Regions from separate parts of the Kluyvera georgiana genome, predicted to be linked through region 1. Evidence: predicted binding sites of a transcription regulator. Region 1 holds the regulator's gene; the other holds the start of a gene.
The links. The regulator CRP, encoded in region 1, controls carbon source genes, mostly activating them, when cyclic AMP is high. The targets are predictions, from matches to a motif close to ATGTGANNNNNNTCACAT.
Positions count from the first base shown of each region.

Region 2: the regulator CRP is predicted to act here: its motif matches at 2,021-2,038, upstream of ABTW00_RS21730 (YjcB family protein).

Region 1 covers NZ_CP158865.1:426,061-429,191, reverse strand. Annotated here, with positions in the region: gene ABTW00_RS01980 (phosphoribulokinase) at 1-645, shown strand, start outside; gene ABTW00_RS01975 (OsmC family protein) at 707-1,111, opposite strand; gene crp (cAMP-activated global transcriptional regulator CRP) at 1,416-2,048, shown strand; gene ABTW00_RS01965 (YccS/YhfK family putative transporter) at 2,103-3,131, shown strand, end outside.
Region 2 covers NZ_CP158865.1:4,586,812-4,589,942, reverse strand. Annotated here, with positions in the region: gene ABTW00_RS21735 (lytic transglycosylase F) at 1-1,470, opposite strand, end outside; gene ABTW00_RS21730 (YjcB family protein) at 1,612-1,893, opposite strand; gene soxS (superoxide response transcriptional regulator SoxS) at 2,117-2,446, opposite strand; gene soxR (redox-sensitive transcriptional activator SoxR) at 2,534-2,992, shown strand.

The DNA.
Region 1 (3,131 bases):
AACGATTTTGGCCTGCTGGAACAAACCTTTCGCGACTATGGTCTGCACGGTAAAGGGCAGTCGAGAAAATACCTGCATACCTACGATGAAGCGGTGCCGTGGAATCAGGTGCCAGGCACGTTTACCCCCTGGCAGCCGCTGCCGGAACCGACCGACGTGCTGTTCTACGAAGGGCTGCACGGTGGCGTCGTGACGCCACAGCATGATGTCGCACGCCACGTCGACCTGCTGGTCGGCGTTGTGCCAATCGTTAACCTTGAGTGGATCCAGAAGATGATCCGCGATACCAGCGAGCGCGGACACTCCCGCGAAGCGGTGATGGATTCGGTCGTGCGTTCGATGGAAGACTATATCAACTACATCACGCCGCAGTTCTCACGCACGCATATCAACTTCCAGCGCGTGCCGACGGTTGATACCTCTAACCCGTTTGCCGCCAAGGGCATTCCGTCGCTGGACGAAAGCTTTGTGGTGATTCACTTCCGCAACCTCGACAACATCGACTATCCGTGGCTGCTGGCCATGCTGCAGGGTTCGTTCATCTCGCATATGAACACGCTGGTCGTTCCCGGCGGCAAAATGGGGCTGGCGATGGAATTGATCATGACGCCGCTGGTGCAGCGTTTAATGGAAGGTCGAAACTAGCAGATTGACAGGACGGTTCCCTCTCCCCGAAGGAACGAGGGAGCCGTTGCTCGCAAAGGACTTACCCTTCGATCACTTCGTAGGAGTGGGTGATATTCACCGCTTTTTCAAGCATCAGCGCAACAGAGCAGTACTTCTCCGCAGACAGATCCACCGCACGGGAAACCGCCGCATCCTTCAGCCCTTTACCGGTGACGATAAAATGCAGATTGATGTGGGTGAACAGGCGCGGCGCTTCTTCACGACGCTCGGAGGTCAGCTTCACTTCGCAGTCGGTCACGTCATTGCGCCCCTTCTGCAGGATAGACACCACGTCGATAGCGCTGCAGCCACCTGCGGCCATCAGCACCACTTCCATCGGGCTTGGCGCTTTATCGCCAGAGTTGCCGTCCATCAGGATCTGGTGCCCAGAAGCGGACTCCCCCAGGAAGGTCAGCCCTTCAACCCATTTCACACGCGCTTGCATAATTTTTAACTCCAAGGTTGCAATTTTCTTCTCAGATTACGCGCACATAACAATTCTCGCAATGGAAGGCGATCGACGTCATGCTGAAGCGAGACACCAGGAGACACACGGCTAAAGCTATGCTAAAACAGTCAGGATGCTACGGTAATACATAAACGTACTGCATGTATGCAGAGGACATCACATTACAGGCTGCGACAGTATGCGACAGCCGACTTCCCAGGTAACGGGAAGGATACTATTGCAACCGGTGGCCGCAATGCTTTTGCCGCCGGGAAGAGCTTATAACAGAGGATAACCGCGCATGGTGCTTGGCAAACCGCAAACAGACCCGACTCTCGAATGGTTCTTGTCTCATTGCCATATTCATAAGTACCCATCGAAGAGCACGCTGATTCACCAGGGTGAAAAAGCAGAGACGCTGTATTACATCGTAAAAGGCTCAGTGGCAGTACTCATCAAGGACGAAGAAGGGAAAGAGATGATCCTCTCTTACCTCAACCAGGGCGATTTCATCGGTGAGTTAGGCCTGTTTGAAGAAGGCCAGGAACGCAGCGCGTGGGTACGGGCAAAAACCGCTTGTGAAGTTGCTGAAATCTCTTATAAAAAATTCCGACAGCTGATCCAGGTTAACCCGGACATCCTGATGCGTCTCTCTTCGCAAATGGCGCGTCGTCTGCAGGTGACCTCTGAGAAAGTTGGCAACCTGGCGTTCCTCGACGTCACCGGTCGTATCGCGCAGACGCTGCTGAACCTGGCAAAACAACCTGACGCAATGACCCACCCGGACGGGATGCAGATCAAAATCACTCGTCAGGAAATCGGCCAGATCGTGGGCTGCTCTCGTGAAACCGTGGGCCGTATCCTGAAGATGCTGGAAGATCAGAATCTGATCTCCGCACACGGCAAAACCATTGTCGTTTACGGTACCCGCTAATCCAGCCCAAACGGCGTATTGCGTCATGCAGTACGCCGTTTTTGTTTTCCCCCTATGTGGCGCAGGCTGATTTACCACCCGGAAGTCAACTATGCACTGCGGCAAACGCTGGTGCTGTGTCTGCCCGTTGCCATTGGTCTACTTCTCGGTCATCTCAAGCAGGGCCTACTGTTCTCGCTGGTGCCCGCCTGTTGCAACATTGCCGGGCTTGATACGCCACATAAACGTTTCTTCAAGCGTCTGATCATTGGCGGCTGTCTGTTCGCAGGATGTAGCCTCGCCGTTCAGCTGCTGCTGGCGCGCGATGTACCTCTGCCACTGATTCTGACCGGGCTGGCGCTGCTGCTTGGCGTTACGGCGGAGATCAGCGCCCTGCACGGACGACTGCTGCCCGCTTCGCTGATTGCGTCCATTTTTACCCTTAGCCTGGCAGGGAATATGCCTATCTGGCAGCCGTTATTGATCTACGCGCTGGGAACATTATGGTACGGGCTGTTCAACTGGTGGTGGTTCTGGATGTGGCGCGAGCAGCCGCTGCGAGAATCGCTCAGTCTGCTTTACCGTCAGCTTGCGGACTACTGCGAAGCAAAATATAGCTTACTGACTCAGCATACCGATCCCAACACCGCGCTGCCGCCGCTGCTGACTCGCCAGCAAAAGGTGGTGGACCTGATTTCCCAATGCTACCAGCAGCTACACATGCTGGCGGCGAACCAGCACAATGACTATAAGCGCCTGCTGCGCGCCTTCCAGGTAGGGCTGGATTTGCAGGAGCATATCTCCGTCAGCCTGCACCAGCCGGAAGAGGTGCAGAAGCTGGTTGAACGCAGCCATGCGGAAGCGGTGATCCGCTGGAATGCCCAGACGGTAGCCGCACGCCTGCGCGTGCTGGCGGACGATATCCTCTATCACCGCTACCCTACCCGCTTCAACATGGATAAACAGATTGGCGCGCTGGAAAAAATTGCCGACCAGCACCCGGATAACCCGGTTGGTCAGTTCTGTGCCTGGCACTTCAGCCGCATTGCCCGCGTGCTGCGCTCCCAGCGCCCGCTGTACCCGCGTAACCTGATGGCCGACAAA
Region 2 (3,131 bases), 810 kb from region 1:
CCCCGTCGCTGCCCGCTTCCGGTTCATCTCATCGAGAATCAGCCGATAGGCGATGTAGTACTTATAGATGTTGCTTACGTAGGTGACCGTTTCGGCTCCAATCTTCTCGGCGGCGAGGTTTTCCACGTTACCAAACCAGATGTTGGGGTCAAAACCGCGCTTTTTGGTCTCCGTACGCAGACGCGCAATCCGTGCCGGGCCAGCATTATAAGAGGCGAAAGAAAACAGTGCCTTATCCAGCTGCGTCATCGGTTCGTCACCGTAGTAGCGGTCGATCATCCAGCGCATATACTTCACCCCGGCGTGGATATTCGGATCCAGTTGCTTGATATCACCTACCTTCAATTCTTTGCCGGTGCTCGGCATCACCTGCATGACGCCAATCGCGCCAACGTGACTGCGCACGGACTGATTCAGCCGCGACTCCTGATAACCCTGTGCCGCCATCAGCAGCCAGTCGACGTCATAACGGTCGCCGTATTTGCGAAAAATCTCGACCATCTTCAAAAATTTGCGCCGTTCTTTCTCTGCTGCGGCATTTTTGACGTATTTCGCGCTTTTCAGATAGCGGAGCAACAGGGTATTGCCCAGGGTGCTGCCCTGGCGGTTGTCTTTAATAAAACCGTTGAGCTTCGCCAGCAACTGCGGGTTATCTTTGCGCACCGCCCAGGCGATGTTGCCGTTATCGCGTAGCACAATATCTTCATGAACCTGGATTTTCGGGAACACCTGTTTCCAGAACAGCGCTTTGTGGCGATCGACCACGATCAGCGGAATCAGCCCGGCGTTGAGCATTTCCAGCAGATCCTCGTCTTCCAGCGCTTCGGGGGCGGGCTTGATGACGATGGGTGGGAGAGAGGCTTTGGCAAAGCGCGCATTGAGGGCTTCAAGGCTTTCATAGTAGCTGGATGAACGACGGACAAAGACCGTCTTACCGGCGAGTTCGTCCACGTTTTTCACCTGCGGTGACGCGGGGCCGGAGATCAGCAGTTCCTGAATATCGCTGTAAATTGGGGCAGTAAAAGCCACCTGCTGCTGGCGTGCTGCGGTGATCGTAAGATTGGCTGCGGCAATATCGCCTTTACCTTCGTTCAGGGCAGTAAAGAGATTATCGCGGGTCACCGGAACGAAGATAATTCGCACCTTGAGGTGGCGCTGCTTGAGCTTTTTCTCTTTGGTAAGCTGGGCATTCAGGCTGCGTTCAAATTCGGCGAAGATATCGTGGGTGGCCCCGCGCTGCTGGCCTTTATCGATAAAAAAGAAGGTTTTGCTGTAGGTGGTCAACACGCGAATGACCCGGCGGTCGAGCATGCCAGGCAGGTCGCCCTTCCAGGGCTGCATAATGCTCTCGATATTGACCTCAAGCGCGTCGGGTGAGTCCTCTGGCTGTACGGCGGCGAAAGCGGTACCGGTCAACAGCAGGGCGCTCAGGCAGGCGGTGAGAAAACGGCTAACAGGGATGGCGTTCATGGTGCGGCACTCCGCAGGGCGCATCCCTCTATTTTAGTCGAGCGAAGCTAAAACACCCTGTTGGAGCAGGGCTTTTTCATGCGCTTCGCCGCCGCGAAATTCAGGCCATAAAAAACCCCGACGTGTCGGGGTTTTTCTTAATCAGTACATGGCCACCGGCCATTCCGGCGGCGCCTGGCTCATCACTTCAACCATCACATCTTTGATGTTGTTGAAAATGGTGGCGATGTCTACCATCGTGATGCCCAGTAACCCGGTTGCAAACCAGCACGCGGCTGCGACACCCAGCATACCGCTGATGACGGCGAGACCGGCGTAGTCGGATTTACGGAATTGAATTTTCAGGGTACTGGCGAGAAACATCAGTACCGCGCTGGTTAACGGCCAGCGTAACAGTGCGACGCCTGCGGTAATGGAAACCATGAGACTTCATCCTCAGAGATAAACAACAAGTTGCCCTGACAGCACTTATTGATTGAGGCGCGAGGCGCCCAGGCTATCTGAAGGCATTCACAAATTGAATGAAACAGTGTTTTTGTTTCATCTCGATGTGTGAACTATATCACGTTTGTTGTTTTATTCACCAGAGGTAAACGCAGGATTTTTGTCAACGCCGCGGCTCAGTATAGGCCGCGGCGAAGCGATGCTACGCGGAGATCTGATGGCGGTAGTCCGTCGGCGTGCGGTCGAACTCGCGGCGGAAGACGCGAGAGAAGGTCTGCTGAGAGACATAGCCCAGATCCATCGCGATATCGAAGATGGGGCGCTGGGTGGTGCGCAACGCTTCTGCCGCCAGCAGCAGACGTCGCTGGCGAATGTATTCGCCTAGCGTCTGGTGCATTACGGTGCGGAACATTCTTTGCAGATACCACTTCGAGTAGCCGGATTTTCTGGCCACGATGTCGATATTAAGCGGTTGATCGATATGTTCATCTATCCATTCAGTAAGAGTATGAATAATTTCCCGATGGGACATAAGGCTCTCCCCGTTGTCTATTTTCGCGTCGATTTCTTGTCTGGCGGCGAGTATAATTCCTCAAGTTAACTTGAGGTAAAGCGTATTATGGAAAAAAAATCGACCCGCATAAAATCGCTGCTCACGCCCGGTGAGGTAGCGAAACGAACGGGGGTTGCGGTCTCTGCGCTGCATTTTTATGAGAGTAAAGGGCTGATCCACAGCACGCGCAACAGCGGTAATCAGCGGCGCTATAAGCGCGATGTGCTGCGCTACGTGGCGATCATTAAAATTGCCCAGCGCCTGGGCATTCCGCTGGCGACGATCGGCGATTCCTTTAGCGTGCTGCCGGAAAACCACACGTTAGGCCCGCGCGACTGGAAACACCTCACGACCCAATGGCGGGAAGAGCTGGATAAACGCATTCACGCCATGGAGGCGCTGCGAGATCAGCTCGACGGCTGTATCGGCTGCGGCTGCATGTCGTTGCGCGACTGTCCGCTGCGTAACCCGGGCGATAAGCTGGGTGAAGAGGGCACCGGCGCGCGTCTGCTGGAAGACGAATAATCCTCCGCGATCCTCTCCCCAGGATTGCGACATTTTTGCCATAGAATTGTTGCCGGATTGCGCATAAACGATAACGTTTGCGCATGGGTTGGTGAATTCTTCATCGGTAATCGTTAATTTTCATAAACCAGGGCAAACT